Pontimicrobium sp. SW4: one gene and its partner. Each later gene encodes a partner of the first gene's protein in a complex. Links are inferred from orthologs where the notes say so. Each region holds a gene or a part of one and is shown on either strand. Other genes may lie near its edges. The genes, in order: carB and carA.

Region 1 (15,527 bases):
ATCAAGCTTTTAAAACTAATCGCACTTATTAGAAGCTATTAATTTATAAATTAAATATACTTCTAATGAAATCGCAAAAAACTATCCTAAAGCTAGTTAGCTTTATTTTTTTAATTTCTTTTACTGCTTGTAAAGAAGAATCACCAAAACCAAACCCTGCATTAGCCTCTATTGATTTGTTAAGAGGTGAACTGTTATTGTGCGGAGATGGACAATTTGGAGAACTAAAATTCTCATTGTCTTGTAGCTATGATACTCGTGAAGATTTTGATATGGCAATAGCTTTATTACACTCTTTTCAATATGCGGAAGCAGAAAAGGCTTTTGTTAGAGTTATTGATGCAGATCCAAATTGCCCAATGGCATATTGGGGTGTTGCAATGAGTATTTATCATGCTGCATGGTTTCCTCCAACAGAAAAAGAACTAATTAAGGCTTCAAAAATACTTACCATAGCAAAAGAGCTATCTATGGATAACAAGCAAAGAGATTATATAAATGCAATTGATGCTTTTTACACAAATTGGGAAACTGTAGATCATAAAACTAGAGCTTTAAGGTTTGAAAAAGAAATGGAAAACATCTATAAAAAATATCCCGACGATGTAGAAGCTGCCATTTTTTATACTTTAGCTTTATACTCTACAAGAGATAGAGTTGGAAAAGAATATGAAAATGAAAGAAAAGCAGGAAAAATACTAGAGGGTTTATTTGCTGAAAATCCAAACCATCCAGGGATTGCACATTATATTATTCATAATTATGATAATCCCGTTTTGGCTCCTAAAGCTTTAGAAACTGCACGTCGGTATGCAAAAATAGCACCGTCATCCTCTCATGCACAGCATATGCCATCACATATTTTTACTAGACTAGGCATATGGGAAGAATCCATAGAATCTAACTTACTATCTGCAAGTAGTTCTAGGTGTTATACTGAGGCTGCTGCACTAAGTGGCGCATATTTTGAAGAGTTACATGCAACTGACTATTTGGTTTATGCTTACATTCAAAAAGGCGATAACATAAGCGCCGAACAACAATACAACCAAATTAAAGATCTAAAATCATTTTATCCTACTAATATAACTGCAGCTATATATCCATTGACTGCAATTCCAGCAAGACTAACCCTTGAAAATAGAAATTGGGAAAAAGCTTTGCAATTAGAATTGCAAGAAATAGATTTAAATTGGACAGAATTTCCATGGCAAAAAGCAATACTTCATTTTGCAAGAGCAGTAGGAGCTTCTCATACCAGTAATTTTGAAATAGCAACACAAGAAATAGACATACTAAAAAAACTTCATCAAGATTTAATAGCTCAAAATGATCGTTCAAAATCGATTCAAATTAAACAAGTTGAAATTCAAATTAAAACATCACAAGCATGGATGAACTTTAAAATGAATGAAAAAGAAGATGGTCTTGCGCTAATGAAAGAAGCCGTAGAAATAGAAAGGAAAACAAGTAAACATCCTATTACTCCAGGTGATGTATTGCCAGCAATAGAACTATTGGGAGACATGCTTTTAGAATTAGACAGATATGAAGAAGCATTGATAGCTTATGAAGAAAATTTAAAAGCGCATCCTTATCGATTTAATGGTATTTATGGGGCAGCTATAGCAGCAAAGCAATCTGATGATTATGACAAGGCAACACTCTATTTTAATCAGCTTATAGAATTAACGAAAAATTCAACAAACGATAGACCAGAAATAGAAGAAGCTAAAGCTTTTATTGAGAAACTAGCCTCCTAATTGTAACACCCCATGAAGATTAGTAAAGAACGTATATTCATTTTATCCCTTATTTGGTTAAATTTTGTTTCATGTAATCAAATAAAAAATAGAGAATTACCAGTATATAATCCAGCCAATTTTAACCCTGAGTTAGTTGATAAAAGCTTACAAAATAAGAGTGAGAATCATACTGTATTAAATTTTGAACTTGTTAACCAAAATGGCGATACTATTACCCAAAAAGATTATGAAGATAAAATTTATGTAACCGACTTCTTTTTTACACGTTGTGGAACCATTTGTCCAATAATGACAAATAACATGAATAAGATTCAAGAAGAATTTTTAAATGATAGCGACGTAATGTTATTATCATTATCAGTTACACCAGATATAGACACTATTTCTGTGTTGCGTGAGTATGCAACAAATAAAGGCGTTATAGATAGTAAGTGGAATATCACTACTGGCTCTAAAAAACATATTTATGAATTAGCTCGTAAAAGTTACTTTGCTGTTGTAGAGCAAGGTGATGGAGGCTTACAAGATTTTATACATACTCCAAACTTTATATTAGTTGATAAGAAAAAACAAATACGTGGTATTTATGATGGTACAAATAATCAAGAGATTGAGCGTATTATAAGCGACATGAAAGTTTTAAAAAATTAGATATATCTTTTTGTTACATTTTTCACTTTTTAAGTAAAAGAAGTATCTTTGGTTAAACTTCTATTTTAAATGAACGACAGCCTCCTCTTAATTATTTCAATACTTTTTTCAGCTGCAATTGGAGCCTATATTGGCATGCTAATAACTAAATTAAAAAGCAAAGGAGAGAAAAGCACTTTAGAAGAACGTCAAAACCAAATGAGTTCAACTATTGAGGAACTGAAGCTAAACTTGGGTAAAATTGAAAACGAACGAGAAGAGATAAGACGAGAAAAAGAGTTTTTAAATTCTGAATTAACTAGAAAAAATACCGAATACGAAAATCTCCAGCAACAAAATTTAAAACGAGATGAAGAACTTGCTAAACAGCAAGAGCAACTTAGAAAAGATTTTGAGTTGTTAGCGAATAATATTCTTGAAAAGAAATCAGAAAAATTTACAATTCAAAATGAAAAAAATATAAAAGAACTTCTTAATCCTTTACAAGATAAAATAAAAACTTTTGAAGATAAAGTAGATAAAACCCATAAAGAAAGTATTGATTATCATGCTGCTTTAAGGCAACAGATTATTGGATTGAAAGAACTAAATAATCAAATGAGTAAAGAAGCGATAAACCTTACAAGGGCCTTAAAAGGTGACAGTAAGACACAAGGTGATTGGGGTGAAACCCAACTGGAGGTTTTGTTGGAAAAATCTCGATTAAAAAAAGGTATACATTTTACTACCCAAGGAGGTTTTAGAGATGAAGATGGAAGATTAAAAAAACCTGATTTCATAATTAATTTACCAGATAATAGACATTTAGTTATTGATTCCAAAGTTTCTCTAACTGCTTATGAAGCCTATTATAATTCTGAAGATGAGATTGTTAAATCTGATAGTTTAAAAAAGCATATTGATAGTATAAAAAAACATATCCGAGATTTAGGAGAGAAAAAATACTCTGCCCTTTATGAAATAAACACTCCTGATTATGTTTTAATGTTTGTTCCAATTGAAAATGCATTATTAATTGCTCTAAATGAAAATAATAAATTATACCTTGAGGCACTTGACAAGAATGTTGTATTGGTGTCCACTTCTACATTATTAGCGACCTTAAGTACAGTCGCTTCAATTTGGAAACAAGAAGATCAAAAAAGAAATGTTATTGAAATTGCAAGATTAGCCAGTAGGCTTTATGATCAATTTGTGAATTTAACAAATGATTTGTTAAAAGTAGGAAAGCAACTAAATACAGTTAAAGGGTCTTACAATGATACAATGAAGAAGTTAACAGGAAAAGGAAATCTAATAACTAAAGTTGAAAAAATGAGGAAACTTGGTGTTTCATCCAATAAGTATATCAATCAAGAGCTTTTGAATCGTGCACAAGATGAAGAAGAATAATCATTCTTTTTTCTTACTTAAAAGTAAGTTTTTTTTCATAAAGTAGCTTTTTTTAAGCCTATTTCTCAACAAAAAAACATTTTAACTTATTCCTTTAAAAAGGAATATATTTGTTTATTCCATAAATAAGGCATATATTTGTTTATTCCATAAATAAGGAATGTTATGACAAGTGTAATTACAGGAGATATTATACGTTCAACAAAACACGTTAATCCAAATATTTGGTTAAACTCTTTAAAAGGTGCATTAAGTATGCTAGAGTCCAAATCAAATAAATGGGAGATTTATCGTGGCGATAGCTTTCAAATAGAAATAACCAATCCAAATAATAGTTTTATAGACGCTATATATATAAAAGCTTGTATAAAAATGATTAAGAATTTAGACGTAAGGCTTGCAATAGGTATTGGTGATAAAACATACCAAGGTAAAAAGGTAAGCGAATCAAACGGAGAAGCTTTTGTATTTTCAGGAGAAACCTTAGAAAACCTAAAGAAAGACAAGCAAAATTTACGTATTAAAACGATAAATAATAAAATAGACGAAGAGCTAAATCTTTATTTTAAATTAGCTTTGACTTTTATGGATAGTTGGACGGTAAATTCAGCAGAGATAGTAAAACTAAGCATAGAAAATCCTGATGCTTTACAACATGAACTTGCAGCTATTATAGGAACAAAACAAGACGCAATTAGCAAACGTCAAAAACGTGCTGGTTTAGAACATATATTAGAACTAGACAAAATGTACAGACATAAAATAAGTCAATTATGATACTACTTATTAAGCTTTTATTAGCGCATATTATTGGAGATTTTTTTCTTCAACCTATACATTGGGTTAAAGAAAAGGAAAAGAAGAAACTGAAATCTCCAAAATTATATCTTCATATAGCTATACACTTTGCATTGTTATTTTTGATACTTTGGGATATATCACTTTGGCCAATAATTCTAGTTGTTGGCTTTTCACATCTTATTATAGACGCTATTAAACTGATTATTCAAAAGAAAAAAACAAAACGACTTTGGTTCTTTATAGATCAAATATCACATCTTTTAGTAATTATAATTGTCTACTATGTGTTTACTGATAATTCGTTTTCTATTGAACAATTATTAACCGAAAACAACCTCCTATTACTAGTTTGTTTATTGTTTCTTACTCTACCAACTTCCATAATAATGAAAACTATTTTTTCAAAATGGAACATCTCAAAACTTACTGAAAACAATGAATCTCTAAAAGATGCAGGAAAATACATTGGTATACTGGAACGTATCTTAGTTTTTATATTTATCATTTTTGATCATTGGGAAGCTGTTGGATTTTTAATTACTGCGAAATCTGTTTTTAGATTTGGTGATTTGAAAGAATCTAAGCATCGAAAATTGACAGAATACATACTAATTGGCACACTTATTAGCTTTGGAATTGCAATTGCTGTAGGACTACTATTTAAATTACTCATATAAAAAACCACCCGTTAAAAACTGATGGTTTTTTTATATTTATTTTTTAGTAAGTTATTGCTTTACAAAACGTTTAGTTTGTGTACCTGAATCGGTTGTCAATCTTACCAAATAAACACCGTTATTCCATTTCGACACATCAATTGTCTTAGTGATTATATTAACTCTATTTGTGTATATTCTTTTTCCTAATACATCAAAAACCTCAACAGCTGCACTATTATCAAGGCTCGATAATTTTAAGTTCAATTTATCTCTTCCAGGGTTTGGAGAAATTGAAAAGCTATTTTTTTCTAAATCTTCCAATCCAAGGTTGTTTACAACAGTAATAGTCCCTGACATATTTCCTGCACCATGAATACCGCAAAAATAATCATTTACACCTTCCACCGTAAATGTATAAGAAAAGGTTTGACCTAAACCAGTAAGCGTACCACTATTAAAATTTTCAACAGAACTTCCTACTGAATTCTGAACTGTATGGGAGAAAGCATCAGTCCAAGTCCATCTTACTGTATCTCCAATATCAATAGTCAAATCTGAATCAGGACTTTGAAAAAACCGCTCCCAAATAAGATCATGTGTTGTTTGTGCTATTACACTTGATGCACATAAACAAGTTAAAATAAGTAGTTTTATTTTCATATTTCTTTTTCTTAAAGATAATGAAAATAATTTAGTTATTTGATTTTAAGATTCTTAGAAAAAGTATAATCTATAAAAAAGCCATTGGTGAAACCAATAGTCTTTTTATTATTTTTTGGTAAATTATTGCTTTACAAAACGTTTAGTTTGCGTACTAGTTTCAGTTGTTAATCTCACTAGGTATACACCGTTATTCCATTGTGACACATTTACAGACTTATTATTTTTTTCCATTTTATCTACATATATTTTTTTACCTAATACGTCAAAAACCTCTACAGTAACTATAGCATTATTTAACTTTTCTAGTCTTAAATTCAACTTATCTCTTCCAGGGTTTGGAGAAATCGAAAAAGTATTAACTTTATATTCATTTAATCCTAATGTATGGAAAGCCGCCATTGTGATTCCTCTATTAGCTGGGAAATGCCATCCCAAGTCAAATGTAGATCCACTGCTTCTTGCCCAAACCAGATCCACTGAGGTATCCGAAGTACTAAAAACATAATCATGAACTTCTCCAGTATCTAGCAATCGAGTAGCAACAAGAGTTCTAACATCAGGCTCGGTTGGGTTTGAATGAGTTTCTGTTGTATTTGATATTATAGTCCAATTCTGTATAGCATCTACAGCAGGTATAATCCCTCTCCCATCATCTCCGGGCGGATCTCCAGGAAGTCCAAAATATCTATCACTAAGTACAGTACCATTTGTTGTTACCAATACAACATCATTGCCATTTACCATACCATATTCAGGAGTACCAGCTTGAGGACCAAAACCTAGACCAAGCCATCTATCCGCAGGACCAACTAAAGTTAATGTAACTAAATTACTACTAACATCTATCTTTACTGAGAATTCTAAACCGGTCGTATTAGACAAATCAAAAGTTCCAGTAGTAATCGTCTGAGAAGAAGAATTTAATGTTATTAATAAAAATACTCCTAATAGAGCAATAGTAGTTTTTTTCATGATGCTTTCTTTAATTAAATAATTCTATTATAGCTTTTTTTTTAGTCATTAAAGCATAATCCTTTGCTGTTAAATTTCTATTATCCTTAAGTGATAAATCAGATTTTGCTTTAATTAATAAATCAATAATTTTTTCATTTCTCATTATAACGGCATAATGCAAAGCTGTTGTTCCATTTGGGTCAGCTTTGTTAGGGTTTGCATTTAAATTCAAAAGCATTTCGACTAAATTATCACGGTTTTTATATACAGCAGCCATTAGCGGGGTTCCGTGATCACTATCTCCATTAATATCATAAACATTTTTAGCCAAAAATTCAGCAACATCATCATTTCCACTATAACATGCTAAAACCAGAGGAGAATAACCAGATTTTTCAATGCTATTAATAGTATCTGCATTAATACTCATTAAATGCTTAATATCTTCTACAGTTCCAGATCGTGCTGCATCAAAAATACTTTGTTGACAAAAAATATAGCTAGAAGCAAACAAGCAACATATTATAAATGGGGTCTTAATATTCATTCTTAATTTCAAATAATCAAGTTATTGATCAATAGCAATTAAATTATATCACTCTTAATAATTCTTACTGTTATTAATACTAAAATAAAATTTATAGATTTAAAGCTTATTGTTTTACAAAACGCTTAGTTTGTGTACCAGAGTCGGTTGTTAATCTCACCAAATAAACACCGTTATTCCATTGCGATGCATCTACCGTTTTAGTGATTGTATTAACTCTATTTGCATATATCCTTTTTCCTAATACATCAAAAACTTCAATAGTAGCATTACTATTTAGTTTTGATAGTTTTAAGTTCAATCTGTTTCTTCCAGGGTTTGGAGAAATTGAAAAAGCATTTACCAATTTATTATCTTTTGTACTTAAAAATGAAGTTTTAGCTGTAATATTATCTAAAGACAAAGTAGAAGCTATTGTTTCTCCCTGCCAAGCAGGTGTTGGACTACTTAACAATCTAACTTCATATACATTTAATAAAGTAGCAGCTACATTGCTACCACCACTCACTAGCGAAAAGTCTCCTACTTCTACAGGTATTTCTACTAATTGCCATCCTGATCCAGCAGCAATAAACAACGGATTAGTAGATGATATTCTTCCTCCATCTCCATTAAAGGCAACTCTTAAATTCAAATCATTAGTTTCTACCTTTACATGAAATCTAATTGCTTTTATTCCTTGACCTGTATAATTTCCAATCCATTGGTCAGTGTTAATAATAATCATCTTACTCGCAACTGTTCCCGTTCCTGTTGAAACATATTGAAGGTAACTAGTCCCTCCAGGCCCCCCAGTTGCAACATTTGTTGGTCCAGATGCACCACCTGCACCTCCAATTCTCCAACCTTGTGTGGTAGTATCCTCAAAATCATCAATTTGACCAGCGGTAACTTGCCCACTAACTGAAGCAGATATTAACAATGAAAAGAATAAGTAAAGTAATTTTTGTTTCATAGTAAACTCGAGATTTATATAAGCGTAAAAATAATAATTTCAGTTAATTAGCATTAATAAATTCGGCAAAATGATGTATTTACTTACTTAAATACATTTTACGTCTCGAATACAAGTCATAAAACTCATCATCTTTTAAACTATCAATAAATAAAATACTCTCTCCTGTACTCTTCATTTCTGGTCCAAGTTGTTTATTAACATTAGGAAACTTATTAAATGAAAATACAGGTTGTTTAATAGCATAACCTTCCAAATGCGGTTTGAAATCGAAATCGGTTACCTTCTTTTTCCCTAACATGACCTTAGTAGCGTAATTTACATAAGGCTCTCCATAGGCTTTTGCAATAAAAGGAACTGTTCTAGAAGCTCTAGGATTGGCTTCAATTATGTATACCATATCGTCTTTTATAGCAAATTGAATATTGATTAAACCGACTGTATTCAATGCTAATGCAATTTTTTTAGTATGGTCTTTTATTTGTTGCATTACCAAATCTCCTAGATTAAAAGGAGGTAGTGTTGCATTACTATCACCAGAATGGATTCCACAAGGTTCAATATGTTCCATAATTCCAATAATGTAAACATTTTCGCCATCACATATAGCATCTGCTTCTGCTTCAATTGCTCCTTCCAAATAGTGATCTAAAAGCAGTTGATTTCCAGGCATCATTCTTAACAATCCAACAACATGTTCTTCTAATTCCTCTTTATTAATAACAATTTTCATTCCTTGTCCACCTAATACATAAGATGGTCTAACCAAAATTGGGAAATCTAACACATCAGCTATTGCTGCTGCTTCATCTGCAGTTGTAGCTATATCAAACTTAGGATAAGGAATATCCAACTTCTTTAATAAGCTTGAAAAATGACCTCTATCTTCAGCTAAATCTAAGGCTTGATAGCTTGTTCCTAGTATTTTTATACCGTAACGATCAAGTTTTTCGGCAAGCTTCAATGCTGTTTGACCTCCTAATTGAACAATGACACCTTCTGGTTTTTCATGTCTAATTATATCGTAAATATGCTCCCAAAATACTGGTTCAAAGTATAACTTATCTGCTGTATCAAAATCTGTTGAAACAGTTTCAGGATTACAGTTAATCATAATCGTTTCGTAGCCACACTCAGCAGCAGCTAACACCCCATGAACACAGCAATAATCAAACTCAATACCTTGTCCAATTCTATTTGGTCCAGATCCAAGAACTACAATTTTTTTCTTGTCTGTAACAATACTTTCATTGTCTGAATATCTTTTACCATCAGCAGTTTCTACTTCGCCTTCAAAAGTTGAGTAATAATATGGGGTTTTGGCCTCAAATTCAGCAGCACAAGTATCCACTAATTTATACACACGATTAATATTCATTTCATCACGTTTGTTATAAACTTGACTCTCTAAACAACCTAACATGTGTGCTATTTGTCTATCACCATAACCTTTCTGCTTAGCTTCAAGTAACAACTCACGTTCTATCGTATCTATAGTGAATGTTGAAATTTCTTTTTCAAGAAAATATAGCTCTTCATATTGCTTTAAAAACCACATATCTATTTTAGTAATTTCATGTATTCTACTTAATGGAATTCCCATTTGAATAGCGTCATAAATCACAAATACACGATCCCAACTTGCAAATTTTAGTTTACTTATAATTTGGTCATAATCTTTATAACCCTTACCATCTGCACCAAGTCCATTTCTTTTAATTTCTAATGATTGAGTTGCTTTATGGAGAGCTTCTTGAAACGAGCGTCCAATTCCCATTACTTCTCCAACAGACTTCATTTGAAGTCCTAAAGTTCTATCACTTCCTTCAAATTTATCAAAATTCCAACGTGGTATTTTTACAATAACATAGTCTAAGGTTGGTTCAAATAAGGCTGAAGTTGATTTAGTAATTTGATTTTGAAGTTCATCTAAATGATAACCAATAGCTAGTTTTGCTGCAATCTTAGCTATGGGATAACCGGTGGCTTTACTTGCTAACGCAGACGAACGAGATACACGAGGGTTAATTTCGATAGCAATAATATCTTCTTTATCGTCAGGGCTTACAGCAAATTGCACATTACATCCTCCAGCAAAATCACCAATACTTCGCATCATGTGAATTGCCATATCACGCATTCTTTGATATGTTCTATCACTCAATGTCATTGCTGGAGCCACAGTTATAGAATCTCCTGTATGAATCCCCATTGGATCCATATTTTCTATAGAACAGATAATTACCACATTATCGTTAGCATCACGCAATAATTCAAGTTCATATTCTTTCCAGCCAATAAGCGCCTTATCTATCATCACTTCATGGATTGGAGAAATTTCTAATCCGCGAGTTAACAATTCGTCAAAGTCTTCTTCTTTATAAACTATAGATGCGCCAGCACCTCCAAGTGTAAATGAAGCTCTAATAACTAAAGGAAATCCATACTCTTGGGCTATTTCTTTTCCTTTTAAATATGATGTAGCAGTAGCTTGAGGTGCCATAGGAATTCCTATTTTAAGCATCAACTCTCTAAATTGCTCTCTATCTTCTGTAATGTTTATAGCATCTATATCTACTCCAATAATTACAACACCAAAATCTTCCCAAATCCCTTTTTCATCAGCTTCAATACAAAGATTTAATGCCGTTTGTCCTCCCATAGTTGGTAATACAGCATCAATTTGGGGATGTTCTTTAAGGATTTTAATAATAGATTTCGTGTTCAAAGGCAACAAATAGACATGATCAGCCATTGAAGGGTCTGTCATGATTGTAGCTGGATTAGAATTTATTAAAATAGTTTCTATTCCATCCTCTCGAAGAGAACGAAGTGCTTGAGTTCCTGAATAATCAAATTCACAAGCTTGACCTATAATAATTGGTCCTGAACCTATAATTAAAATGGAGTTTAAATCTTTTCTTTTCGGCATTATTTATACTATTATTTATTTAAAAATTTTTCAAAAATACTTAACCACAGGATATAAAAAAAGGCGTTACGACCAGTAACACCTTTAATATATTAACAATTGTTAATCATTATTTTTTATGCTTTAATTCAGAAGACACAGATAACTTCTTTCTTCCCTTTGCTCTTCTACGTGCAAGGACTTTTCTACCATTAGCAGAAGCCATTCTTTCTCTAAAACCATGCTTGTTTTTTCTCTTTCTCTTCGATGGTTGAAACGTTCTTTTTGGCATTATCTTATATTTTTATAAACTAAATATTCTTTTTATAAGTTGAGAGCTCTCTCAAAACTGGGTGCAAATATACAAAGCCTTTTTTATTTGACAAGCCTAAAATTAAAAATATTTTTAATTGTTTTTACTACCTTTGCAATCTTAAATTTAAACAAGTAAAATGTACAATAAAATTATCAAGTTAATTCTTGCCCTTTTAATCTTTGCATATGCAATATACCAATTCGCTGAAGGCTTTATTGGTAACGGAATTATGTATGTGTTACTCTCTTCAATTTTTGTTTTTCTTTATTTTAAAAATGAATTTATTCTATTAGCTTTTTTAAAATTAAGGAAACAAGATTTTGATGGTGCAAAAAAATGGCTAGATAAAATTAAGCATCCAAATTCTGCATTAACTAAAAAGCAGCAGGGATATTATAATTATTTAAATGGTATTATGGTCTCGCAAACTAATATGAATGAAGCTGAGAAGTATTTTAAAAATGCAGTTGCTTTAGGGTTATCCATGGATCATGATATGGCAATGGCTAAATTAAACTTGGCAGGAATAGCATTTAGCAAACGTCGTAAGCAAGAAGCTCAAAAACTTTTGAGTGAAGCTCAAAAACTTGATAAGCGTAATATGTTAGCTGATCAAATAAAAATGATGAAACAGCAAATGAAAAAAGCATCCATACCAAATCAACATTATGGAAGTCCAACATCTTCAAGACAGAATAGAAAAAGCAGACGATAACTAACAAAAAAAGCACTGATTTAATCAGTGCTTTTTTTGTTTTAAAATTTCAATTACTAAGGTACTGAATAATGTCCTTTTTCTGGAATTTCTATAAAATATTTTTTTCGAGATTTATTATTAAGATGTGGCTCACGTAACCAAGGATTATGTAATTTTAATATTTTATAATTAATTCCGTACTTCTCTGAAAATTTTACAAAATCTGTCACAGCTGTGTCTACAGCAACTCTATAAGTTGGAATAGGTTTGTACAAATCTTTATGTCTAAAATTGAAACCATACTTATCTGGATGATTCAATATCTCTTTTAAAGCCACAATTCTAAACATATAACGTCCTGTTTCTTCTCCAAGCAATAAATCGTAATAATCAGATACGTTTTGCTCTTTTAAACGTCTAGCTACTCCAGCTTTTCCAGCATTATAAGAAGCTGCAGCTAATGTCCAGCTACCAAAACGTTCTTTGGCTTCGAGTAAATACTTACAAGCAACCTCTGTTGATTTTTCAAGGTTATAACGTTCATCTACATTGTCATTAATTTCCAAACCATTTTCTCTTCCTGTAGCTTTCATTATTTGCCATACTCCTCTTGCTCCAGCAGGGGACACAGCATTTGTTAATCCACTTTCTATGACTGCCAAATACTTAAAATCGTTCGGTATACCATGTTTTTCAAGAATTGGTTCTATGATAGGAAAATACTTGTTTGCTCTTTTAAACATTAACAGAGCATTAGATTGCCAATAGGTGTTTACCAATAATTCACGATCCATGCGTTCTAAAATATCAGGATTACTTAAAGGCAAGTCTTCTCCGGCAAAATCCAAATTTTCTGGAACGTTTAATGCGTAAACATTATAATCGTTAATAATTTTCTTTTCTAAATTTTCATCACTTGGAGCATCTTGAACTGCAAAAATCAACAGTCCAGATAAACTTAATAATCCAAGACATGCAAAAATATTTTTTATTGTCTTTATCATTTTAAAAAGTTTATTATGCACTAAAAATAAAGGAAAAAACTGAAATAGTAATAGATTTTAACTAAGAATCAATTCTGGAAGGTGTTTATTAAACCATTTATATTTATTAATAATCATAACATGAGTGCCTCCTTTTACTGTGATACAATCGGAAATGTTTTTAATAGGAAATACTGGATCTTTATCACCATGAATATGAATTATATTTGATATAACCTCATCTCGCTCCCAACACACCATATTTTGGAGTGCCCAATCTAGATAGGTTTTATCACTTACAGATAAATATTTTCTATACAACTTAACACGCTTTTTTATGGTTTCTCCAAATGCATATTTTGCAAACGATTCAAAATTACCCACAAACTGAGTTGGCAACAATTTATAGGCTTTAGTAACTCTTGCTAGCTTCATTCTTTTAGGTAGTTCATGCTTAGTTTTAACACTAGAAACTATAATGAGTTTTTTAAGTTTAAGAAATTTACTCATTTCCTGAACCAATACACCACCAAATGATACACCTACCAACACAGCATTTTTATGTTCCACTCTACTTGACATACGTTTGGCGTATAGCTCAATGGTTTCATAAGGTTCTGGGATAATCCATTCTAGAAAATGCAGCTTAAATATGTCCTCTGGCAGTTCTATATATTCGAAAATTGAAGGATTAGCTGCCATTCCTGGCATAAAGTAAACATGTATTAGCTCTTTGTTCATAAGTAATTAAGTCCCTGTTTATAAGGTTTGTAATGATTTTTTTAGTACCTTTGCGTGACAAAACTATATAAAATAGTTCTTTCTCCATTGAATAAACAGACTAATTATGATAGATGCAGCTGAACTTATTGACAATGCCTTTTTAAGACAATTTCAACTTGAAGTTGAAGGTAATTTAGCAACTATTGAATATTCCCTTCAAGATCGAAAGATTTTTTTAACAAAACTTGTTGTTCCTGAATGTGTTACGGACGAGGTATTTGTTGAAGATTTTTTAAAACTTGTAATGGAAAATATTCAAGACAGAAACATTAGTGTGGTGCCAACGAGCCCTCCAATTGCAAAGTTTATCCGTAGAAACAGACGCTACAAAAGTATGCTTCCTGTTGGCGTAAGAATTTAATTGAAGACCGAGACCGAAACAAAAGTTTCGGTTTTTTATGCATATTCTTTTAGAAATTCAAAACGAACCAATCCATCATCATCTATTTCAGAAAGTTCTACTTCGTGAAGTGTATTGACAAATTCAGGGTTCCAAGGCGTTTTTACTTTTACATAGTTTTCGGTAAATCCATGAATATAGCCTTCTTTATTCTCGCTTTCGAACAAAACAATTCTTTTACTTTTTAATTGACTTTCATAAAAAGCACGACGCTTTTTAACCGACAAGCCTCTTAGCATTTTACTACGTTTAGAACGTACATTTTTGGGTACTACATCTTCCATTTCAGCAGCTAAAGTATTATCTCTTTCAGAATAGGTAAATACATGTAAGTAAGAAATATCTAATTCTGCTAAAAAATTATAGGTTTCTAAAAAACGCTTGTCAGTTTCGCCAGGAAACCCAACAATAATGTCTACTCCAATACATGCATGTGGCATCACCTCTTTTATCTTATTTACACGATCTACATACAGCTCACATAAATAACGACGCCGCATTAATTTAAGTAAATCGTTACTACCACTTTGCAATGGAATATGAAAATGAGGTACAAAAGCCTTACTCTTTGAAACAAAATCTATAGTTTCATTTTTAAGTAAATTAGGTTCTATAGACGAAATTCGTAAACGCTCTATACCTTCTACTTCATCCAATGCTTGGACTAACTCATAAAAGGTGTGTTCATGCTTTTTGTTTCCAAATTCACCTTTACCATAGTCACCAATATTAACTCCAGTAAGAACAATTTCCTTAATGTTTTGCTCCGAAATTTCTTTGGCATTATTTAAGACATTTGCTAAAGTATCGCTTCTAGAAATTCCTCTTGCTAAAGGAATTGTACAATAAGTACACTTATAATCGCATCCATCTTGCACTTTTAAAAATGCCCGAGTACGATCACCAATAGAATAACTTCCAACATAGAAATCTGCATCTTCAATTTCACATGAATGTACTTCACCAAAGTCGTTTTTGGTTAAATCGTTTAAATAATCGGTGATTTTGAATTTCTCAGTAGCCCCAAGAACTAAATCTACACCATTTAC
Region 2 (14,932 bases), 1.3 Mb from region 1 along the record:
TAATCGTCTAATTTCCCTAGCTCTTGAGATAGTTCTTTAGCAGTCGTTGCCATTTCAATAATTAAATCGTCGGCGTCCACTACAGTACCTTCACGACTTTTCATTTTTCCACTAGGTAAATCTACCATACCATAACTTAAATGATATAGATTTTTTGCCCAATCAAACCCAAGCTTTTTCAAGATTAAAAACAGGACTTTAAAATGATAATCTTGTTCGTTACCAACTGTATATACCATGCCTCCAACATCAGGATAATCTTTAATACGTTGTATGGCTGTACCAATATCTTGCGTCATATACACCGCTGTACCATCCGCACGTAATACAATTTTTTCATCTAGACCATCCTCTGTTAAATCGCACCAAACAGAGCCATCTTCCTTTTTTAAGAATACGCCACTTTTTAAACCTTCGGCAACAAACTCTTTTCCTAATAAATAGGTATCACTTTCATAATAATAGCAATCAAAATCGACTCCTAAATTTTTATAAGTCGTTTCAAAGCCCTCATACACCCAACCGTTCATCATTTTCCATAAAGTAACTACATCTTCATCTCCAGCTTCCCATTTTAGAAGCATTTCTTGAGCTTCCATTAAAATTGGCGCTTCTTTTTTAGCTTCCTCTTCTGTTTTCCCTTGAGCAATTAAATTTGCAATCTCCTTTTTATATTCTTGATCAAACTTCACATAGTAATTCCCAACCAATTTATCACCTTTCAATCCTGTACTTTCAGGTGTTTCTCTATTACCATAACGTTCCCAAGCCAACATACTTTTACAAATATGAATGCCTCTATCGTTTATAATTTGGGTTTTATACACTTTATGTCCAGCTGCCTTTAAAATTTCGGCAACACTATAGCCCAAAAGGTTATTTCTAATATGCCCTAAATGCAAAGGTTTATTAGTATTTGGCGACGAATATTCCACCATAATAGCCTCTTCGGTTTGAGGCTTAAAACCATACGTATTATTATCTTTAATGGTGTTGAAAAAATTTAGATAAAATACATCGTCAATCACAATATTTAAAAAGCCTTTAACCACATTAAATGCTTTTACCTCATCTACATGATTTACTAAATAGTTTCCTAAATCTTCTCCTAATTTGGCAGGATTCATTTTAACCGCTCTCAGCATTGGAAAAGTTACCACTGTAATATCTCCTTCAAACTCTTTACGTGTTGATTGAAATTCTACAGTCTCAAGTTCAGCTTTATATAACTTAGAAAAGGCAGTTTTAATATGTTGTGATAAGGTTTCCTGAATGGTCATTCCTACTAAATTTTAAGCTGCAAAGATAGAACTTTTACTCGATAATCGAGACTTAAACACTCTACGGATTACCTTGAAATCAAAATTAGTTTTCTACAAATACCTTGAGTGCTTACACTAAGTTAGTTTACTTAAATAAAACGTAATTTTTATGGCTTTATGCATCTCTGCAAATGAGATGAAAAAAAGTGTACTAAATCACAACAACAATAATTTTAAATCAAACATAATGCTTTAATTATCAATTATTTACATTTTATCGAAAATATGATAATTAGATAAATGCATTTCATCGACAAAAGTGTCGTTTTTCTATGTTTTTTGCCGTTTGTCGACACCAACTTTTTTTATAAAAAAATATTGTTCCTTTTATCTAATATTTATGCTTTAAAACGCAGAAATTAGGGTTTTCTTTCTCTTTTGGCAACTTTTGTTAAGCTATTAATTTCGGTCCCCAACGATGATAACAACTACTTTTAGTTATAAAGCAAATAGATTGCTTATAAATGTATACTTAATTTTCCTCTCCCTCAAGGTTAGTTTAGGTAATGCTATAGTTGTTGCGCCTAAAACCATTTATAGTTTATGAAACAGTTAATTACCTTAACTGCATTTTTATTTACTATATTCTCTAGTTTATCTCAAACTAAAGAACAGGATAGTCTTGTCATGCAATTTGCATTTCAAAAGCTAGACTCAACAAAGGTTGATACCTCAATACAACTTATAAAATCATTCTATAATACTAAGGATTATCAAAAAGCCTTAGCATATATATCTCAAACTGAAAGGCTATCTACTTCTTTACAATACCATAGTGCTACTGCTGAAATTAAATACTACAAAGCGCTTATCTATTCACAAAGGGATGATTATTATAATGCATTAGACAACTACAATGCATCACTTAGATTGTTTAGTCAAATGCAGGATTCTCTTGGAATTGCTAAAGTGAACAACAGTTTAGGACTCATCGAAATTAAAAGAGGAAATTATGGTAAAGGTTTACGCTATTCATTATCTGCAATAGATATTTTTGAACGTAAAAATCTAAGAAGTGAATTAAGCTTAGCTTATAACAATCTATCCGAAGCCTATTTTAATACTAATCAAGTTGATAAATCGCTTGAATTCAACCTCAAAGCTTTGGAAATACGTGAACAGCTTCGTGACAGTTCTGGAATTAAAGCTTCAACAAAAAATATTGCTATACTTTATTCTATGCGTAAAGAGCATAGAAGAGCTATTGAATATTACGAAAGGTTATTAGGTTACTTAGATACTTCCAATGAAAAAGACCAAATCATTAGAGGCGATGTATTGCCTAGAATTGGTGATGAATATTTACAATTTAACGATTATGAAAAATCTGCCTCTTATTTATTGGAAGGCTTAAGGTTAAATAGAAGAACTAATAATAAATTAGGTGTTTTAAAATCGCTTAATAGTTTAGCAAACCTAAACTTTAAACAAAAAAAAGTAAGGTTAGCAGAAGTACAATTAAATGAAGCCTATTCATTAACGCAACAAGTAGATAATGATGACGAGCTTCTAAAAAATTACAAATTAAGAATCTCTATAGATTCTACAAATGGCGACTTTAGAAATGCTTTTAAATGGCAAGCCGATTATCATGCTTTAAAAAATAAGCTAGATGCAAAAAAAGCAATACCTTTAGTTTTTGAAGCAGAACCAGTAGATATTAATCAACCTACAGACACACCTACAGATAATGTTAGTTTTCCTGTCGATACAAAAAAAATAAAGCAATTAAAAATAATAGCCTATACTTTAGGAGGTGCATTTCTTGTAGCACTAATTGCTTTTATAGTGATGTACATTACCAATCGTAATAGAAAAGAAGCGTTTGATGAAATAGAGCAAACTAACAAGCAATACAAATTACAAAACGATTCTATTTTAGAGCAGACACGCCATCTTGAAGAAATGAATCAAGTAAAAGATAGATTATTCTCTATTGTATCTCATGACTTAAAAGATTCTATTACTGGTGTTAAAGCCTTTTTAGATTTATTAAAAGAAGACAGTATAAGTAAAGAAGAGTTTGATGAACTGATTCCCGAGTTAAGTGAAAATGCAGATAATGCTGCAGCTTTATTAATGAATTTATTAAACTGGTCTAAATCGCAAATGCAAAATCTGGAACCAAAACCAGAGCTATTTAACATACAAGAAGTATTTGCTGATAAGATGAATTTAATTGAGAAAAAGGTAAATGAAAAACAAATTATTTTACTAGACGAGTCTATGAAAGATTTTGTTTATGCAGATAGAAGCATGATAGAAATTGTAATTCAAAACCTATTAGCAAACGCTGTGAAATTTTCTAGAGTTGGAGATGTAATAACTATTTCTAATAGAGTTCGTAATGGTAATGTGCTTATTTGTATTGAAGATACAGGTGTTGGGATTTCTGAAGAAAATCAAGAAAAACTATTTAAAAGTACTGGCTTTACAACTAGAGGAACTGGACATGAAAAAGGTACTGGTTTAGGACTCTCTATTTGTAAACAAATGGTTGAGCTTAACTATGGTAAAATTTGGGTAGAAAGTGAGCAAAACCTTGGAAGTAAATTCTTTGTTGAACTTCCAAAGGCTAAACCTATTGAGTAATTAAATTTTCGACAAAAATACTTCAGCCATCATACAACGTGCACTTCCACCGCCACAAGCTTCAATAATTTCTAACGAGCTTGATAAAATTTCAGCGTGATTTTCTATTCTTCTAATTTGATCTTGTGTTAAAACATCATATGCAGACTGACTCATAACTAAATACGATTTATCATTTTCACCCTTTACCTGCAGCATATTTCCAGCAAAATTATTTACTTGAGCTTCGCTAATATCTATAATTTCTTTACCATCTTCTTTTAAATGTTTAATAACGTTTTTTCGTTCTTTTTTATCATCTATACAAGACAAACAAATCACTGCAAATGTTTCTCCTATACACATCATAACATTCGTATGGTAAATTGGTTCGCGTTTACCATCAACTGTTTGATTTGCAGTAAAAACAATAGGTGTAAACTCAAAATCCTCGCAAAACTCTATAAACAAGTCTTCATTTGCGCGTTGCGATAACGCACAATATGCTTTACGATTAACACGGTCTAAAATTAAAGCACCAGTTCCTTCTAGAAACAACCCTTCTTCTTCGGCTGCTCTATAATCAATAATATGATCTATTTGAAAACCCTCTTCTTCCAATTGAAATAAGATATCTTCACGACGTTCTAAGCGTCTATTTTCTGCAAACATTGGATATAAGCCAACCACGCCATTTTCATGAAAAGATATCCAGTTATTTGGGAAATGGGCATCTGGCGTATCTAAACCATCATTAGCTTCAAACAGAACTACATTAACACCAACACTTCGTAATTTTTCAACAAACGTATCGAATTCTTTTTCGGCTTTTAGCTGTAATGCCAACTGTGTAACATCATGTATTTCTTTTTGATAATGGTTGTTTATAGCAGTTTGCTCATTGGCTCTAAAACTAGTTGGACGAACCATTAATATGGTATTGGTTGTTTGTTGCATTTACGTTTAATAAGAACTGTAAAATTAATCATTTTTAAGATGACCTAAACTTGGCTTTGGTTAAAAAAAATACGAACTTCGTTCAAGTTCAATATAAATTTGTAAAAAAATCAATGTCTAAGCTACTAAAATTCAGAGAAAAACTAAACTTAACCCAAGAAGAGTTAGCTGAAAAATCAGGCATTTCTGTAAGAACAATTCAACGTATAGAAGCTGGAACAAATCCAAAAGGTCACACACTAAAAGCATTAGCCAAAACTTTGGACGTAGAGAAAAGTAAATTACTTAAGAATACTACTGCAAACTCTAAATTTAGCTATAGATTGATTAAACTTATTAATCTTTCATCTTTACCATTTATAATTTTTCCTCCTGCAAATATTTTAATTCCCCTTACCATAATGCTTGCAAAAAAACAATTCAATTATATAACGAAACGAATAATTACTATTCAAATTTTATGGACTATTTTTTCTGTTATTCTTTTCTTATTTTCTTCTGTTGTTGAAAAATGGTTTTTCTCTGGAAACAAACTAAATTTAGTAGTTATAATGCTTTCTATTTTAGTAAATATTTATATTATAATTAGAAATTCTGCTGAAATTGACAAAAATAAAAAACTATATATAAGCTTAAAATTTAGCATTATATAAGTATTGTCGGGTAATTGTCGTCCTATTGTCAGGTAAATAATGTTGCTATTTCATTGTTGATTATAACCTTTGTTAAAAAAATCAATCATGACAAAAAACATCATCCCTTTTCTAATTATTGTAATATTTAATTTTTATAAAATTAATTCTCAAGTAAGTACAGATTCTTCCCTTTTTCTTGAATTAAAAAAACAGGATAGCATATTATTTGAAAAAGGCTTTAATCAATGTGATATAAAATACCTTGAGAGAAAAATATCTAAAAATCTTAAATTTTATCATGACCAAAGTGGTATCCAGGATAGAAAAGTATTTTTCGAAAACATCAAAAAATATATCTGTTCAAACCCTGATAAAAAACCAATAAGAAAACTTAAAAAAGGTAGTTTAACGGTTTTTCCACTCTATAATAATGGTAAACTTTATGGAGCAATACAGAATGGTATTCATCATTTCTATATAAGAGAAAAAGCGAAAGAAGATTTATGGACAAGCATTGCCAAATTCACCTCTGTATGGTTACTAGATAATAATGAATGGAAAATGAGTGACGTATTAAGCTATGATCATCAAAATCCAGATAAGCAGAAAACAATTGTTGATTCTATGGAGCAATTACTTTTAGACAATAAAGTTCCTGCAATGGGCTTAGGGATTATTGAAAAAGGTAAACTAACAAAAGTACAAGTATATGGAAGCTTAGATAATAAAAATACAGCTCCTTACAATACTATTTTCAAAGTCGCTTCTCTAACCAAACCTGTTTTTGCTTTAACAGTTCTTAAATTAATAGACAAAGGTCTTCTAGGTTTAGATGAGCCATTATATAAATACTGGATTGATCCTGATTTAAAAGAAGATAAACGACACGAAAAGTTAACACCAAGAATAGTGCTTTCTCACCAAACTGGATTTCCTAATTGGAGGTATATGAAGCACTCCAATAAGCTAGAATTTGAATTTGATCCTGAGGCTAAATATCAATACTCAGGCGAAGGTTTTGAATACTTGAGAAAAACCATTGAAATAAAGTTTAATAAAAGCATCGAAGAGCTAGCTAATGAATTAATATTTATTCCTGCTAAAATGACAGATACTAGGTTTTGGTGGGATGAAACAATGGATGAATCAAGATATGCTCAAAATTTTGATATTAAAGGGCATAATATAACAACAGAAAAGTATTATAAAGCTAATGCTGCTGCTAATCTTTTAACTACAGTAGAGGACTATGGCAATTTTTTGGCCTATGTAATTAATGGAGCTAATCTATCTGAAAACACATTAAAAGAAATGCTAACACATCAAGTAAAACTCAAAGAGAATGACTTTTTTGGATTAGGATGGGAAATATTAACAGGCTTTAGCACAGGAGAACAAGCCCTGATTCATACAGGTAAAGAACCTGGTGTTAGTACATTAGCAATTATTTTTCCAAAAACAAAAAATGGCTATTTAGTATTTCTTAATGGAGACAATGTTGGTAACATATATGAGAAAATGTTAACCAAACATCTTTATCTTGGAAAAGAATTATGGAAAAAAAAGTAAAAAGACTATTGCTAAAAACTTATATAACTTCCTTTGTATGCTGTTCGTAATACGACAATCTATCTTCTTTAGATATTTCTTCCTTTTCTTGAGCAAATACATTACTTGTAAAACATAATACTACTAACATTAATATCTTAAATCTTTTCATAATTCAAATTTTATTTAATTAAATATTTAATTCGTTTACACACTTAAGGCAACTATAAAGAAACTTACCCTACTCCAATTTTTATTTTTTTAATTATCTTTATAAATAACTAATTAATAGGTTTTTATGAAAAATTTCATGTTTATTATTATTTGCCTTTTCCTCATTTTATTGGGATGCAACAATATTGAAAGCAGCCCTGAGTTGATAGAAAAATGGAAGCAAGAAATTGTAGATACAGAACTTGCATTTGCAAAAATGGCTAAAGAAAAAAGTATTCCTGAAGCATTCTTAGCTTTTGCTGCAGATGATGTCGTTATTAAAAAAGGAAAAAAAGTTCTTGTTGGCATTGATTCTTTAAGAGCTTCATATAAAGACCGAAAACCTGAAGCCGATTTAGCTAAACTTTCTTGGAAACCTGATTTTGTAGATGTTTCAAAATCTGGTGATTTAGGATACACCTATGGTAAATACCTATATATAAAAACAGACTCTTTAGGTGTTGTTACCGAAGAAACTGGTATTTTCCATACAGTCTGGAAAAGACAAACTGATGGGAACTGGAAATTTGTTTGGGACTAGTTTATCTTATTACCTTTGATTAATTAGTCTATAAATTAAAATAGCTGTACGTTTTGTTAAAGCTTCTATGGTATTTAAATTAACCGTTTCTTTAGGCGTGTGTGCTCCATTACCCATAGTACCAAGACCATCTAAACAATCAACATATTCGGCAACAAAAGACGTATCTGCTGCACCTCTACGACCAGGATCATAAGCTTCTACTTCTCCTTGGTTAAGATCTAAACTTACTTGGTTTAACAAATCTAAAATTTTATGATTCCCTTCGGTTGGTCCCATAGCAGGATAACTATCTATAAAAGTTATCTTAGCAGATGTTTGTGATAAATTGTTACTTACTATGTTTCGCATTTTTGCTCTAGCTTTCTCTTTTTGTTCTTCTGAAATAAAGCGTAATCCACCTTCTACAACAGCAGTTTGTGCTACGACATTTGTTTTACCAAATGCATTTCCTTTAGTCAATTCACTATTGTAATCTACTTGTGTTCCTCCAAGGATAATTCCAGGGTTAAAGGTTAAATATTCTTCTCCTTTTACTTCATTATAAAACTCATTAAGTATTCTAGACATCTCAAAAATCGCACCTGCTCCTACACCTTCTCTAAATATCCCAGACGAATGAGCTCTTTTACCTGTAACCTCAACTTTCCATCCTGAAGAACCTCGTCTAGCAACTGTAGCATAGTTAAATCCTGTCGAAGTTTCAAACCCAAGAGCAATATCGCTTTGCTTTGCAGCTTCTATTAGATGTTTTCTACTAATTGCTAAAGGCTTTCCTGTAGCTTCTTCATCTCCTGTAAATGCTGCTATAATTTGAGCATCATTTAAAAAACCATTTTCTTTTAAAGCCTTTAACGCATAAAGGATAATTACATTTCCTCCTTTCATGTCATTTCCTCCTGGAGCATGAGCAATACTATCGTTAACCATTTTAAATTCTTGAAATGGACTATCTGCCTCAAAGACTGTATCTAGATGACCTATGAGTAAGAGTTTCTTCCCTTTACTTCCTTTATTTTCGGCAAACAAATGTCCTGAACGATTTACTTCAGACATATCATGCCAAACGCTGTTAAATCCAATATTTTCGAATGCCTTTCCTAAAACCTCACCAACCTGCTTAACACCTTCATGATTCATCGTACCACTATTAATGTTTACGATATCTTTTAAAAATGCAATAGCTTCAGCATTATTAGTTTCAATAGTCTGGATAATCTTCTTTTCTTTTCTAGATAATTTTTGCGCAAAAGCGAATTGTGTAAATACTAAGAATAGAAAAATATATTTTAAAAAAACTTTCATAATAATTTAATAGTTAACTTATTAATGATTCTTATATATTAAGACTTGTCGTTAATGTTTTGGTTACTTCGTCAAGTATTATAAAGGCTGTTTCTCCCATTTTGTTTCCTTTATGATCTAGTAGCGGATTTACTTCTACAAATTCCATACAAATTACTTTTTCACTTTTAATAATTCGATCTATCATTTTAATAATCTCGAATTCGTCAAAACCTTTAGGCACTGGAGTTCCTGTTCCATAAGAAATAAGGTCACAATCCATACTATCTACATCAAATGATATGTATAGCATATCACAATCCTTTAACCTATCTAATGCTTCATCTACACATACTTCTAATCCTCGATGTCTAACTTCATGAACCATATAGTTTCGAAGTTTTAGCTTTTCCATTAGATTATCCTCTGGCTCTTCGGTATCTCTTACGCCAAAATATACAAGATCATCAGGTCTTACTTTTTGGCCTTTTACACCAATATTTTTCATGCTTTCCCAATACTGGGTAGAAGTATTAGATACTTCATTAACTTTATCATCCATATTGTCTTCACTCATTGCTGCTGCTAAAGGCATTCCATGAATGTTTCCAGATGGGGACGTATAAGGTGAATGAATATCGGCATGTGCATCAATCCATATTACTCCAAGTCTTTTATTTGGATAAGTCTTTTTTATACCACTAATTGTACCCAATGCAGAAGAATGGTCTCCAGAAATTACTAATGGAAAAGACTGTTCTGTTAAACTAGCATTTACAGCATTACTAACTCTTTCACATTGATAAGAGACATGTTCAATTCGCTTTGAGTAAGTATTTTTCACCTTATTATAAATAGATTCATTCTCAGTCTCTACATCTATAAATTCGTGTCTATTAAAATAATCATTATTCACATTTATAGCAGCTATTTCTATAGCATCAATACCCATGTCTGAACCACGACTTCCTGCACCGATGTCTGATCTATTCTTAATTATCTTAATACGTTTCATCTATTTAAAAAATATGAGTTTCCTATCACAAATATAAAAAAACCTCATAGGTTACTATGAGGTCTTTTGTTGTTTATTGTTGAATTATCTATTGTTAATAGTTTTAAATTCTCTGTATGTTTCACCTATATACAATTGTCTTGGTCTCCCAATTGGTTCTTTACGCAAACGCATTTCACGCCATTGAGCAATCCAACCTGGTAAACGCCCTAAAGCAAACATAACAGTAAACATGTCTGTAGGAATTCCCATAGCTCTATAAATAATTCCTGAATAGAAATCTACGTTAGGATATAATTTTCTATCAACAAAGTAAGGATCTTCAAGAGCTTCTTTTTCAAGACCTTTAGCAATATCTAAAATTGGATCATCTACACCAAGATCTGCTAATACCTCATCTGCAGCTACTTTAATAATTTTTGCTCTAGGATCGAAATTTTTATAGACTCTATGACCAAACCCCATCAAACGGAAAGGATCATTCTTATCTTTAGCTTTAGCCATATACTTTTTAGTATCACCTCCATCTTCTTTAATAGCTTCCAACATTTCTAGTACTGCTTGATTAGCTCCTCCATGAAGTGGCCCCCAAAGTGCTGATATTCCTGCTGATAACGACGCAAATAATCCTGCGTGAGATGAGCCAACAATTCTTACTGTAGATGTTGAACAGTTTTGCTCGTGGTCTGCATGCAATATTAATAATTTATCTAGAGCATCAACAATTACTTGATTTTGAACATACTCTTCATTAGGCTGTTTAAACATCATTTTTAAAACGTTTTCTACATAGCCTAAACTGTTGTCTCCGTAATCTAATGGAAGTCCTTGTTTTTTACGCAATGTCCACGCTACTAAAACAGGAAACTTTCCCATTATTTTTACTACAGAATTGTACATATCTTCTTCAGAATTTACATTAACTGAAGAAGGGTTAAATGCAGTTAAAGCACTTGTTAATGATGATAACACTCCCATTGGGTGTGCTGACTTTGGAAAGGCATCAACAATTTTACGTATATCGTCATCTACAACAGATTTTGACTTTATATCTGCATGAAATTTATCATGTTGCTCTTTTGTTGGTAGTTCACCAAAAATTAAAAGGTAAGCGACTTCTAAAAAGTCAGCTTTTTCAGCTAGTTCTTCAATAGAGTAACCTCTATATCTTAAAATACCTTTTTCTCCATCTAAAAAAGTGATACCGCTTTCACAAGCCCCAGTATTTTTATATCCAGGATCGATAGTAATAACTCCTCCTGTTTCACTCCTTAAAGCTTTTATATCTATGGCAACTTCATTTTCTGTTCCAGTAACTATAGGGAATTCGTGTTTTTGACCATTAACTTCTAACGTAGCAGTATTTAGCATTTTTTTTGATAATTATATTATGAATTCATTGTTGAAAATAACTCTACGAAAATACAAAATATCTGACACTTTTTAAAGCATAGAATGCATTGAATTATTGATAATGGTATTAAAAAAAATAATCATAAAAAGAAGACCATTAATGAAAAATAATGGCCTTATAAAATCTATAATATTTAAATACTATTTTACTTTAAAAGCACTTTCTCCAGGAAAATATGCAGTACTTCCTAATTCTTCTTCTATACGAAGTAATTGGTTATACTTTGCCATACGGTCACTACGTGATGCAGAACCAGTTTTAATTTGTCCTGTATTTAACGCTACTGCTAAATCAGCAATAGTATTATCTTCGGTTTCACCAGATCTATGTGACATTACAGATGTATAACCTGCATTATGAGCCATATTAACCGCAGCAATAGTTTCGGTAAGTGTTCCTATTTGGTTTACCTTAATAAGAATGGAGTTAGCGATACCATTGTTAATACCTTTTGATAATCGCTCTACATTTGTTACAAACAAATCATCTCCAACCAATTGTACTTTATCTCCAACTTTATCAGTTAGTATTTTCCAGCCATCCCAATCATTTTCATCCATACCATCTTCAATAGAAATTATTGGGTATTTATTACAAAGCTCTTCCAAGTATTCTGCTTGCTCTTTAGATGTTCTTACAACGCCTTTATTGCCTTCAAAAATTGTATAATCGTATTTCCCATCTTTATAAAATTCGGCTGCTGCACAATCTAAAGCAATCATAATATCGTCTCCTAACTTGTATCCAGCATTTTCAGTTGCTTTTGCAATAGTTTCTAAAGCATCTTCAGTTCCTCCTTCTAGATTTGGTGCAAATCCACCTTCATCGCCAACTGCTGTACTCAAATTTCTATCATGTAGTACTTTTTTTAAGTGATGGAAAATTTCAGAACCCATTTGCATTGCTTGCGAAAAGTTTTTGGCTTTTACTGGCATTACCATAAACTCTTGAAAGGCAATTGGTGCATCACTATGTGAGCCACCATTAATGATATTCATCATTGGTAATGGCAATGTATTTGCCGATACACCACCAACATAGCGGTATAAAGGCATCCCTAATTCGTTCGCTGCAGCTTTAGCGACAGCTAAAGACACACCTAAAATAGCATTTGCTCCTAACTTTGCTTTGTTTGGTGTTCCATCTAAATCGTTCATAGTTTGATCAATTAGATTTTGCTCAAACACTGAAGCTCCCAATAATTCTTGAGCTAGAATAGTATTAACGTTTTCTACTGCTTTTAAAACTCCTTTTCCCATATAAGCATTTCCACCATCTCGTAATTCTACAGCTTCATGTTCTCCTGTAGAAGCTCCTGAAGGTACAGCTGCTCTACCCAAAATTCCATTTTCTGTAATTACATCTACCTCTACTGTTGGATTTCCTCTGGAGTCAAAAATTTGTCTTGCGTGAATGTCTATTATTATGCTCATTGAATCTTATTTATGTTGATTTTTTTGAATTTTCAAATTTACAAAATTGTCATACTAAAAATACTTTACTTTCTTATTATTAGTATAAATTTCTGCTAAAACGTTTTAGTAAATTAAAAGGCAATGTTCACACATTGCCTTTTAATTATTTTGATTTTATGTTTTCTATAAACTGATCAAACAAATATGTTGAATCATGTGGTCCAGGGCTTGCTTCTGGGTGATATTGTACTGAAAAGCAGTTTTTATTTTTCATTGCTAAACCTGCAACAGTATAATCATTTAAGTGTACATGCGTCACCTTTAAATCTTTATGAGCTTCTGCTTCTTCTCTATTAACTGCAAATCCGTGATTTTGAGAGGTGATTTCTCCCTTACCCGTTTCTAAGTTTTTTACAGGATGATTTATTCCTCTATGTCCATTATGCATTTTATAAGTAGAGATACCATTTGCCAAAGCTATTACTTGATGTCCAAGACAAATTCCAAATAATGGTAAATCTCTCTTTATGATTTCTTTTGCTACTTCTTGTGCTTCAACTAAAGGTTCTGGATCTCCAGGACCATTAGACAAAAAATAACCATCTGGTTTAAACGCTTCTAATTCTTCAAATTTAGAATTATAAGGAAACACTTTTATGTAAGCATCACGCTTTACTAAATTGCGAAGGATATTCTTTTTTATTCCAATATCCAAAGCTGCAATTTTATACTTCGCATTTTCTTCACCAAAATAATATGGCACTTTAGTGGATACTTTTGAAGCCAATTCTAGGCCTTCCATATTTGGGATACTAGCCAATTGTAGTTTTAAACCTTCAACGTTATCTACATCTGTAGAGATTACTGCATTCATCGCTCCATTATCTCGAATGTAACTTACTAATGCTCTAGTGTCAACATCAGAAATGGCAAATAAGTTGTTTTTATTGAAAAAATCTTCTAAAGATCCATTGGAGTCCGCACGAGAATATTCGTAGCTAAAGTTTTTACAAATTAAACCAGCTATTTTAATCGAATCTGATTCTGTTTCTTCATCATTAACACCGTAATTACCAATATGCGCATTGGTAGTAACCATTAACTGACCAAAATATGAAGGATCTGTAAAGATTTCTTGATATCCAGTCATTCCTGTGTTGAAGCAAACTTCTCCAAATGCAGTTCCTTCTTTATTAGCTACAGACTTACCATGGAATATTGTTCCGTCTGCGAGCAAGATTAAGGCTTTTCTAAGTTTATTATATTTCATGTTTTATTTAAAAAAGGTTTCGCAAAATTGTATAAAAAAAGGATAAACTAAAAAAGTTTATCCTCTATTTTATTAAAGCTTATTAACATTTATTCTTCTTCGTTAGTAGCTTTAGTTTCTTGAGCAACTGGAGGAGTTGTGGCTTTCTTACCGCCTCTTCTACTTCTTCTTGTTGTCTTCTTAGATTCTTTACCTGCGTTGTAGATTTCATTATAATCTACAAGCTCTATCATTGCCATATCAGCATTATCACCTAAACGATTACCAAGTTTAATAATTCTTGTATAACCTCCTGGACGATCACCAACTTTAGCAGCTACCTCCCTAAAAAGTTCAGCAACAGCTTCTTTTTGTCTTAAACGAGACATAACAATACGTCTGTTATGTGTTGTATCTTCCTTTGATTTTGTAATCATTGGTTCAACAAACTGCTTTAAAGCTTTAGCCTTAGCTACTGTTGTGTTAATACGTTTATGCTCTATTAAAGAACAAGCCATATTAGCTAGCATCGCCTTTCTGTGCGCTGTTTGTCTTCCTAAGTGATTGAATTTTTTTCCGTGTCTCATGACATTTGTTTTATCATCTTGCTACCAAATCCAGACAAAATTATCTAGAGAGCAAAATATGATTAATTAATCTTTATCTAATTTATATTTGCTTAAGTCCATTCCGAAGTTTAAACCTTTAACATTTACAAGCTCTTCAAGCTCAGTTAAAGACTTCTTACCAAAGTTACGGAACTTCATA

What was found.
Region 2: the proteins of carB (region 1) and carA are in contact, whole or in part, in a solved structure (PDB 1KEE), measured with the Escherichia coli proteins. The link is inferred for Pontimicrobium sp. SW4 from one-to-one orthologs.

The regions. Positions count from the first base shown.
Region 1 is NZ_CP157199.1:1,023,670-1,039,196, reverse strand. Bases 8,268-11,662 are described here. They hold carB (carbamoyl-phosphate synthase large subunit), read right to left. Parts: upstream 11,321-11,662; coding sequence 8,468-11,320; downstream 8,268-8,467. Other genes in these bases: rpmH (50S ribosomal protein L34), read right to left, coding at 11,430-11,591; ABGB03_RS04905 (T9SS type A sorting domain-containing protein), read right to left, coding at 8,268-8,388. Outside these bases: ABGB03_RS04945 (hypothetical protein), read left to right, coding at 66-1,763; ABGB03_RS04940 (SCO family protein), read left to right, coding at 1,776-2,417; DNA recombination protein RmuC, read left to right, coding at 2,487-3,809; ABGB03_RS04930 (transcriptional regulator), read left to right, coding at 3,975-4,586; ABGB03_RS04925 (DUF3307 domain-containing protein), read left to right, coding at 4,583-5,287; ABGB03_RS04920 (T9SS type A sorting domain-containing protein), read right to left, coding at 5,339-5,929; ABGB03_RS04915 (T9SS type A sorting domain-containing protein), read right to left, coding at 6,053-6,904; ABGB03_RS04910 (ankyrin repeat domain-containing protein), read right to left, coding at 6,915-7,433; more of ABGB03_RS04905, read right to left, coding at 7,540-8,267; ABGB03_RS04890 (DUF2892 domain-containing protein), read left to right, coding at 11,752-12,330; ABGB03_RS04885 (lytic transglycosylase domain-containing protein), read right to left, coding at 12,387-13,313; ABGB03_RS04880 (alpha/beta hydrolase), read right to left, coding at 13,374-14,036; ABGB03_RS04875 (N-acetyltransferase), read left to right, coding at 14,143-14,439; tRNA (N(6)-L-threonylcarbamoyladenosine(37)-C(2))-methylthiotransferase MtaB, read right to left, coding at 14,475-15,527. UniProt on the Escherichia coli protein: Large subunit of the glutamine-dependent carbamoyl phosphate synthetase (CPSase).
Region 2 is NZ_CP157199.1:2,346,280-2,361,211, forward strand. The notes cover bases 12,133-14,932. They hold carA (glutamine-hydrolyzing carbamoyl-phosphate synthase small subunit), read right to left. Parts: upstream 14,186-14,932; coding sequence 13,079-14,185; downstream 12,133-13,078. Other genes in these bases: eno (phosphopyruvate hydratase), read right to left, coding at 12,133-12,933; rplQ (50S ribosomal protein L17), read right to left, coding at 14,275-14,751; ABGB03_RS11020 (DNA-directed RNA polymerase subunit alpha), read right to left, coding at 14,818-14,932. Also shown: argS (arginine--tRNA ligase), read right to left, coding at 1-1,280; ABGB03_RS10960 (tetratricopeptide repeat-containing sensor histidine kinase), read left to right, coding at 1,866-3,914; ABGB03_RS10965 (arginine deiminase-related protein), read right to left, coding at 3,915-4,850; ABGB03_RS10970 (helix-turn-helix domain-containing protein), read left to right, coding at 4,964-5,503; ABGB03_RS10975 (serine hydrolase), read left to right, coding at 5,591-7,054; ABGB03_RS10980 (hypothetical protein), read right to left, coding at 7,074-7,205; ABGB03_RS10985 (DUF4440 domain-containing protein), read left to right, coding at 7,332-7,787; ABGB03_RS10990 (M20/M25/M40 family metallo-hydrolase), read right to left, coding at 7,797-9,092; ABGB03_RS10995 (arginase), read right to left, coding at 9,124-10,086; ABGB03_RS11000 (citrate synthase), read right to left, coding at 10,171-11,457; more of eno, read right to left, coding at 11,641-12,132. UniProt on the Escherichia coli protein: Small subunit of the glutamine-dependent carbamoyl phosphate synthetase (CPSase).